One region of the Paenibacillus sp. 01L418 genome, then DNA from elsewhere that is predicted to be linked to it. Evidence: predicted binding sites of a transcription regulator. Region 1 holds the regulator's gene; the other holds the start of a gene.
The links. The regulator Rex, encoded in region 1, represses fermentation and respiration genes when NADH is low (regulators of the CRP and FNR family bind a similar motif). The targets are predictions, from matches to a motif close to TTGTGAAATATTTCACAA.

Region 1 (4,256 bases):
CGGCATGCGCAACAAGTGCAGGACGTGAGAAAAAGCCTAATCGATCCAAATGTTCGACCGGACGAAGTCCATAATCACGCACGTTTTGCTCAACTTCCGCTATCGTTTCCGACATATGCGTGTGCAAAGGCAAATCAAAGTCATGAGCTGCTTGTACAAAACGTTCAATATATGCTGGTGGACATGTATAAGGCGCGTGTGGAGAAATCATCGTGGTTATGCGTCCATCGGCTTTCCCGTTCCAATCACGGGCAAAAGCAATTGCCTCAGCAAGCTTAGCTTCCTGTACATCTGGTGGACATAGTCCGATAACGCCTCTTGTCAAAACACCGCGGATACCGCTTTGCTCAACCATTTGAGCAACTTGATCCATGCGATCATACATATCAACAAAAGCTGTTGTACCTGATTTCAGCATTTCTACGATCGCTAGAGAACTTCCTGCACGTGTATCTTGATCAACATATTTGCCTTCCATTGGCCACATTTTCTGTTCCAGCCAAACCTGCAAATTCTGATCATCGGAATATCCGCGAAGCAAGCTCATCGCCGCATGTCCGTGAGTATTAATAAGTCCTGGCATAAAAGCCAGCTTGCTGCCGTCTATTTTTTGCACCGTTTCAGAAAGCTGTTCAGGAACAGCCGTACCTATATAACTAATCCGATCATCGGATACAACCATATGTCCTCTAAATGATGGATTTTCGTCATCCATCGTTATAAACAAACCATTTTCAATCCAAATCTGACTCATCCTGCGTCTCTCCCTCTTTGGCTAAATAATAGGCTAAGCTAAGCAATTCCCTTGTGAAATCAGCATTATGTATTCGCATTTCATCCGGTACTCGTAGAATAGCAGGGGCAAAATTCAATATTCCTTCTATGCCTGCTTCGACAAATTGATTAGCTACATTTTGTGCTTCAAATGCTGGAACGGTAATGATGCCGATCCGAATATTTTGCTCTGCAACCGTTGCAGCAAGCTCGCTCATCGGCATTACAATCAAATTATTAATGCTCGTTCCAATTTTGCTCGGATGTACATCGAACACGGCGGTAATCTGCATATTATCCTTGGAGTATTTATTGTAATTGCATAAGGCATGACCTAGATTGCCGGCTCCAACCAACGCAACCTTTATCGTCTGATCAACCTTCAAAATTTGACGTATCTTCTCAATTAAATATACAACATCGTAGCCTACGCCCTTCCGTCCAAACTCTCCGAAATAAGCGAGATCTTTACGAATTTGAGCAGGATTTAAATCAAGCTTTGTGCCTAAATCCTGCGAAGAAATGGTCTGAATCTCACGATTAAGCATTTCATTTAGTACTTGCAAATAAACGGGAAGCCTTCTGACGACAGCCTCCGATATTTTCGTTTGCTTCATCGTTTTTCCTCCTCTTCGCTAGACACAGCTTGATTTTCCTGCGGCAATGCTGCATTTTCATCCGTTAACCATTCTCTCATTCGCACGACCATTTGATCCATATGCATCGTTTCGATTTTTGGTCCTGGCAGTGAATATAAGAAGTGTTTACCGTAGTAAGTGTCGATTATTCTAGTATCATATATGATTACGATCCCTTTGTCTTGTGAAGTCCTTACTAGACGCCCAAAGCCTTGTTTAAAGCGAATGACGGCTTGGGGAATCGACAATTTCATAAAAGGATTTTGTTTCTGCCGCTGCAGCATCTCAGCTTTTGCTTCCACTAAGGGATGGTTAGGCGGTTGGAATGGCAAACGAACGATGGCAAGGCAAATCAGAGCTTCTCCGGGTATATCTACACCTTCCCAGAAGCTGCTCGTGCCAAGTAAAACGGACTCTGGCGTTTGACGGAAACGTCTTGTAAGCTTCGTGCGATTGCCGCTGTCTATTCCTTGTCCTAGTACTTGAATTCCTGCAACGCTTAAAAGCTCTTTAAGCGGCTCGTAGACCTGCCTCAGCATGCGATAGGACGTGAACAGCACTAGCATTCTGCCCTTCGTTTCCTTTGCAGCATCAGAAAGCGATTTTACAAGCATATCCAAATAGGTGTCATCTACAGCTGCTCCCTTGAGTACTGGGAAGTTGCGTGGAATGACAACTAATGCCTGCTCCCGGTAATTAAACGGAGAAGGCAATTGAACGGTTTTAAGCCTGCCCTGCTGTTCATATCCAGTTAACCCAAGCTGCTCCTCCGCGTATTGAAAAGATTTTTGCACAGATAACGTTGCAGAGGTTAATACGATACTTTCTTTGACATCAAAAAAATATTTTTGCAGCTGAGCGCTTACATCTACTGGCACACCGTATAGCTGCACAGATCTGTAGCGGTATACGCTGCTTGCTTCAATCCAAAACACAGAGTCCACAAGCTCTAAGGTGATAAACGTTCTAAGCTCATCCTTAAGTCGAGACAAATCACGTACCGCGCCATTTAAATCCGTTATTATCGCTTGAACACCGGAATCGTCAACACGGTCTTTAATATCGGTAACCATTTTATCGACGGTTCGAATGACTCGGTTAAGTTCAGTGTGGATATTTCCTTCAACCGTAACACCGTCCTCCCAGCCTGCTGGAAGCTCGTTTTTCTTAAGGCGGCATACCGACTGACCATTCTCAGTTGGTCCATCCGATGAAGTTGAAGTAAAGCTATAAAACATTTCAAACAGCTTATCCCAGTGCTCCTTAATTTCTTGGAAAATAGGAATAACGGTATCAATCGTCTCTAACCAGGAAGCTTGATGTGCGTCATCCTCATACATAAGCTTCTGGCGAAGCCCAGGCAATAATCCAGAGCGCGCATCTTTATAAAGCCGAAGAACAGCCTGCGTCAAAGAGAAGTAGTTAATTTGCATACCTAGATGCTTGCCTGCAACCTCTTCCACATGATGTGCTTCATCAATAATGAGATGAGTATAGGAAGGCAATAAACGATGATCTGCTTGAACATCCGTAAATAACATTGAATGATTCGTTATCGTAACATCAGCAATGTTTGCTTCATGCTTCGCGCGATGATAAAAACATCTTTTGAACCAAGGACAAGCTCGATTTAGGCATGAATCCGTATCGCTCGCTACCGTAGACCAAAACTCAGCACCCTTGTTGCCGAAGTTAAGCTCTTCCTGATCGCCAGTTTCCGTTTCTCCAAGCCATACGACCATTTGAGCAGCTGTAACCGTATCCTCAATCGGCGATACAAGATCTTTTGTGTTGATTTTACCTTCAAATTTGCGCAAGCATAAATAATTCCCTCTGCCTTTAAAGATCGAAGCTCTAAACTCAAATGGCAGTATTTCCTCAAGCAATGGCAAATCGCGTTGACGAAGCTGCTCCTGCAAATTGATTGTATGCGTACTAACGACAACTTTTTTGCCGTTCTGAATGCCATAATAAAGCGCAGGAATTAAATAACCAAGCGACTTCCCTGTTCCTGTCCCTGCTTCTATAAGTAAATGCTGATTCTGATTTAGAGCGCTGTGCACCTCTTGAAACATGGCTACCTGCGCTTCTCTTTCCTCATAATTCTCAAATTTCTGTTCGAAGCGTTGTCTTACATCAGCTAAATAATTGTCAAATGAAACATCTGTTAATGGCAGCACACTTGTGCCGCCTGAACGCGGAGGCTGTTCATCGCTCCATTCGCGAACCTTCAATGCAAATTGATTAAAATAGTCATATTCATTCGATTCGAATACAGTACTATATTCCATCTGCTGCCCAGTATGCTTAATAAACCAGCTCAAATCGCTGCCGTCATCTACAAGCGTGGAAAGCCGCTGCAAAGTAAGCAGCGGCAATTTGCGAAGCTTTTTTACCGTTTCAATTAGCAATAGCGCAGTTGCATTTGCATCGCTGTCCGCGCGGTGATGTTGATCATGTGGTATTCCAAAGAGCTCAGAAACAGCTCCAAGCTGATACGTATTAATTGTAGGATATAAAATTCGTAATAATTCAATGGTATCCAGCCTGCGTCCTGCAAAAGGACGCCGACCGCATCGTGCTAATGCTTGGTTTAAAAAACCGGCGTCAAAGCCAACGTTATGAGCGACCAAAACGGCATCATCCAATAACGGAACCAGCCCTGCAATAACCTCTTTGAGAGTTGGGGCATCCGCAACGACCGTTTCATCTATGCCTGTTAATTGTGTAATGAAGGCCGGTATCGGGATATTAGGTCGAACAAAGGAGCTATACGTATCGATAATTTCAAGCTCCTCTGAAACGATGACTAGCCCAACCTGCAAAATATCATCATCCGAGCTG
Region 2 (5,788 bases), on a different contig from region 1:
CTGTTATTACCCGAGGACTGACCTAGCAGGTCAGACGATATACCGAGCAACAGCTCCTTCTCGCGTCCTGCGACAGATTCTCTCTTCTTAATAGAAGCAAACAATTCCGCGCCATCCGATATGTCACCGAAGAGTACTGTTCCGATCAGCATTCCGTCTTGAATGATAATTTTCTTATACGTACCTGCCAAATCGTCTTGAATTTTTAGCGCGCGTGTACCAGGAGCATCACTGAAACGTCCTGCTGAGAACACATCAACGCCTGATACCTTGAGCTTGGTGGATGTGACTGATCCCGAATAGCCTGTCGTTTCGATGTTTGCCAAATGCTTGGCTATTACAGCCCCTTGCTCGTAAAGCGGAGCTACCAAGCCATAGGTAATGCCGCGATGCTCTGCGCATTCCCCAACAGCGTAAATACCAGGAATATTGGTTTGCATAAAATCATTGACTATGATGCCGCGATTAACATCAATCCCGCTGGCTCTAGCCAGCTCGATGTTTGGCCTGATGCCTACTGCCATAACCACCAAATCTCCATCAACCTCTGTGCCATCGGTAAAGGTTAGCCCGGAAGCACGTCGTTTACCCTTAATTGAAGCAGTATTTTTCTGCAAAAGAAACTTCATGCCTTGTGCTTCTAGCTCACGTTGCAGCATTTTAGATGCTGCTTCATCCAATTGTCGTTCCATTAAGTAGGGATGAATATGAACGACGTTTACTTCCATTCCTAAATGAAGAAGTCCTCGAGCGGCTTCAAGCCCAAGCAATCCGCCGCCGATCACGACTGCTTTCCTATAATTTTTGGATGCATCGATCATCATTTCACAATCATTAATGTCGCGGAATGCGATAACACCTTCCTTGTCAGCACCAGGTAGCGGTAGCATAAACGGATTGGAGCCAGTTGCGATAATGAGCTCATCGTAATCCACTTCTATGCCTAAATGAGAGGTAATCTTTTTGCGCTCTGAATCAATGTTTGTAACCTTGTGCCCCGTATGCAGCGTAATGTTATTTTCTTTGTACCATTCCCAGCCATTAATAATGATTTCCTTCATATCTGCTCCTCCTGCTAGGACCGAGGATAACATGATGCGGTTGTAGTTGGGATGAGGCTCGGAACCGAAAATCGTAATGTCGTAATTCTCTGGGGAAAGCTTGAGAAGATGCTCAATTGTTCTAACCCCCGCCATGCCGTTGCCGATAAGTACTAATTTTTTTTTGGAAGAAACCATAGTCTTCCTCTCCTCTCAGTCGCTGTATGAGTGAAAATAACAAAAGCCTGCCTCACATTCATGGAAGAACATGCGTCTCCCTAGAATACGAAAGCAGGCTTCTTTGCCGCTTCAGACGAATACACCATTGTATTCGAGAATGTTTGGTTACTGATAGCGTAAATATACAATGACACAGCATTATATGTCAATATATATAACATACACTTCTTAAATTTCTGGTTATCGACAAAAAAGAGGTTTTCGTGTTATATATAGTAACAATGATATTGATTTGTGTTGATACCTTTAAGTCGAATAGGAGGGAGCGCTTCTATATGCGTTCTTTGTTAGTAGTAGAACGTCCACTAGCAGCGGGAGTAGAAGCAGTTTCTCGAAAGGAACAAATTCCCAAAGATCAGACGCCGAAATATAGGCTTACAGACTACGGTTACCATGTCATAAGCACAAATGACGCAAAAAAGGCAATTCAACAATTAAGCAGCGCAGAAGCAATTATTTTGCACTTGCCATTAAATGAGACCAAAGCTTGGAGTGAGGTTCTTCTAAAGCAGAGGGCATTACCCTTACTCTGGTGGTGCAGCACCCCAATAGCTTCTTTATCTACAGCCTTCTGCGAAGATGATGTATCGATTGATGGTCTCCTGACAGCTACGATGAGCGAGCAAGAGCTGCACTGGGCGCTTCATTTCGCTTCTAAACAATGCTTCGAGAGACAGCAATGGCAGAACGAACGTAAACAGCTGGAGAGTAGGCTCGAAGAACGTAAATGGATTGATATGGCAAAGGGGATTTTATGCAAAATCAAAAACATTTCCGAGGCGGAAGCGTACGACGTACTGCGCAAGCAAGCGATGAATGAACGGAAGCGAATGGTCGATGTGGCAACGTCTATTGTTAAGGTTTATCAAATACTACAGGATTCAAAATAAGGGGGGCATGCGATGATTGCAAATCTATTAAAGGAAGTTGCCAGAGGAAAACGGGGTGCCAGAGATCTCAATTATGAGGAAGCGCTCGAAGCCGCAAATTCCATTTTGGAGTTGAAAGCAACCCCGGCGCAAATCGGAGCCTTTTTTATAGCTGAACGAATGAAGATGGAAAGCGTCGAGGAGCTAGAGGCATTCGTGACAGTCTGTCGCAAGCATGCATACCGAAGCCCATTACAACAAGGACTAGATTGTGCAGGGCCTTATGACGGGCGGAAGAAATCGTTCTTTACTACGTTTGCAACAGCATTTCTGCTTGCGGCGGCTGGGCTTCCAGTCACTCTACATGGAACAGCGCCGTTACCTCCGAAATGGGGGATTACGCTGCATGAAATAATCCTTGAATTAGGGATAAATACAGAGTGTATTCCACGTGAGCAGATTTTAAAAGCAGCAAAGGATACGGGTGTTCTTTATGTACCTGCTGAGCAATGGTGCCCACCACTAAAGCAATTGCGTTCGATTCGATTAGAGCTTGGCATGCGAACTGTGCTCAATACTGCTGAGAAGCTAATCGATTATACCCATTCGCCTTATTTGGTATTCGGCGTTTATCATAATACAGTGTTAGCAAGAATGACCCAATTGGCCACGAATTTACGATATAGAAAAGCACTCATCGTTCAAGGAGTGGAAGGATCTGAAGATCTGTTCATCGAACGTCCGACTCGTACATTTACCGTAGAAGATGGTGAATCTCGGCTTCAAATTATCGATCCCGGCACGTATGGCTTAGAGACTCCTATCCCTGATACAGATTGGACTCCAGCCGAGCAAATTCATATGACGGAAGCCGTCCTGCAAGGGGAAGGACATATTGCCTTCGTCAATCAGGTGCTTTTAAATGGAGCGGTACGACTGCAGTTCGTAGGCAAGGTAGACTCTATTGAGGAAGGTATTTATACATGTCAACATTTGCTTGACTCATGCGCTCCATGGGAGCTTTATCGCAAATGGCAAGGCGCGATGCTCGGTGGCGCTATTAACATTTTATGAGGATCAGGCAGATTTAGAGAACGCGCCGAGTGCGTAACGATCACCGGATTAAGGCGATGGCGAAGCTGCTTCAAACCCCGATACGGCTGCACATAAAAAGCTCTAGAACGACAAAAAAATACCCTTGGATTAAGCAAACAGCTTAGTTTAAGGGTATTTGGTTTATTTAATTGATTAATTGTATATTAAACGTTAACTTGAGAAGCATCAACGTCTAGACGGGCTTTGCCGCCTTTAGCCATCCATTTATGTTTCCATTTCATTTGCATGACCGTTAACAAAATAAGGGATGCCAGCGTCACAGAGCTGAGGATCAAGAAGCCGGAAGTGTATGAGCCGGTAGATTGATAAAGCTTTCCGAGAATTAGAGGGAGCGCATACCCGCCTAATCCGCCAGCAGCCCCAATAATGCCTGTCATGAGGCCTAGTTCACTGCCGAAGCGCCGCGGTACAAGCTGGAATACAGAGCCATTTCCTGCACCGAGACACATCATTCCGATGAAAAGCAAGGTAATGACGACAGGCAGTGGGGGCATGGCTGCTACTGCTGCAAGCATTAAGCCTGCGCCGCTGTAAAGAATCGTCAACATGCGCGCTCCTCCGATCCGGTCTGAAAGATATCCGCCAACAGGTCTAAAGAAGCTTCCTGCAATGACACAAAAGGTTGTGAAGTCAGCGGCTCTGACTGGGGATAACCCATATTGTGTATTGAAGAAGATGGTCAAATAGTTGGAGAGTCCGACGAATCCGCCAAAGGTTACGCAATAGAAAGCGCAGAACACCCATGCATCGCCTTGTTTTAAAACCTGCGCATATTGTGAAAGCTTTTTAGGCGCAGGACGGTTCGGACTATTTTTGGCAAAGATCGTGAAGATAATAAAGACGATAATGATCGGGATGATAGCAAGTCCAAAAACCATTTCCCAGCTGCCGTAATGTTGCGCCAAGCGGTTAGCAAACAAAGTAGAAATTACAGTACCGCTATTTCCTGCCCCGGCGATACCCATTGCAAGTCCTTGATGCTCCTTGGAGTACCACTGGCTGGCAAGCGGTAAGGCTGCAGCAAATGAGGCGCCAGCAACACCGAGCAGTAGAGCTACGATATAGAGCTGATCCAAGGAATGTACGAATTGCCAGCCCATTATTAATGGAATAAGAGTAAAGAGCATTCCYAACTGAGCCGTTCGTTTGGGCCCGATATAATCGGTCATGAAACCTAACACTAATCTTAAAATTGAACCTCCTAATATAGGAAGAGCTACGAGGTTTGCTTTTTGAACAGGATCCATCGGATAATCGGCCGCAATAATAACGCTGAGAGGACCAATAAGCACCCAAATCATAAAACTCATGTCAAAATACAAAAAAGCACTGAATAAGGTAGGTTTGTGCCCGCTATGCCAAAATCCTTTTCTCTCCATTCCAATCTCTCCCTTTTCTATTGTAATCAACTAAAAAAGCCGCAATCCGTCCTTATTAAGGAACGGATTGCGGCTTCATTGCCATAGGGGGCACGTCATTGTGCGACCACTTTTATGCATTGGATCACAAACTTTGTAACCCCAACTCGAATTATAGGGCGGTGTAATATTTATGTCAATATATATTACATAAAATATTTTTCGGAAAAATTGATTAAGATTGTGTTATATATATTGACATGTAAATTAACATGAACTAATCTATACATTATAGAACGAGTACAGCACAATGGCGTGCTAACTCTTGCGGCAATGATGCCTTTTCCCAGATGCGGGAAAGGGCTTTTTCTGATCATTTTTGTACCAATCATTCGCTGGAGGGATAACATGTCGGTCCTAAATCCAATTCAACCGCTTACGGCATCCGTATCAAACGCTTTAATGAAATTGACAAGGGAAATGAAGGAGCCGATTTGTGAGACGGTATCGTTAGATGATTGTCTATCCAGAGTACTTGCTCATGATTTTGAAAGCCCATTCTCCTTGCCACCTTTTCGCCGAGCCGCAATGGATGGATACGCCATTTACGCCGCATCATCGGGAGGTGCAAGCAAGGAAATGCCTGTGTTATTACAGGTTAAAGGAGAAATTCGGTCAGGCCAATCAGAGCGTATGTACGATATGGAGCCAAAAATGATGACTGCGGTTCGTATTTTCACTGGTGCTCCCGTGCCTGCTGGCTATGATACGATTGTAGTGCAGGAAGCAGCACGCGAACGTATGGACCTACGGGGATTATCCATTCAAATTGATCGTGCTTACGTAAAAGGACAACACATTGCCGAAAAGGGCGAGGATATCCGAAATGGTATGAAGGTGCTATACCGCGGAACGGCTATCAAATCGAAAGAAATCGCCATTTTAGCTTCTTTTGGGCAAACGGAAGTACAGGTATATAAAAAACCTCTCGTCACAATTATTCCGGTTGGCGATGAATTGCTCATGCCAGGCGAGAGCTTGCAATCCGGCAAAATTTTTGACGCGAACAGCTTCATGGTAAGCGCTCGGCTTAGGGATCTTGGAGCCTCAGTCATTCGTCATAGGTCCGTACCCGATTGCCTGAAAACGATTGAAAACGCGCTTA

Region 2: the regulator Rex is predicted to act here: its motif matches at 4,757-4,774, upstream of AC1DSE_RS22600 (nitrate/nitrite transporter).

What each region holds. Positions count from the first base shown of each region.
Region 1 is NZ_JBFTSN010000244.1:2,445-6,700, reverse strand. Features, by position in the region: gene AC1DSE_RS23165 (amidohydrolase) at 1-754, opposite strand, end outside; gene AC1DSE_RS23160 (redox-sensing transcriptional repressor Rex) at 735-1,391, opposite strand; gene dinG (ATP-dependent DNA helicase DinG) at 1,388-4,256, opposite strand, start outside.
Region 2 is NZ_JBFTSN010000234.1:3,792-9,579, reverse strand. Features, by position in the region: partial or broken gene nirB (nitrite reductase large subunit NirB) at 1-1,238, opposite strand, end outside; gene AC1DSE_RS22610 (ANTAR domain-containing response regulator) at 1,556-2,170, shown strand; gene AC1DSE_RS22605 (anthranilate phosphoribosyltransferase) at 2,183-3,223, shown strand; gene AC1DSE_RS22600 (nitrate/nitrite transporter) at 3,409-4,644, opposite strand; gene AC1DSE_RS22595 (molybdopterin molybdotransferase MoeA) at 5,032-5,788, shown strand, end outside.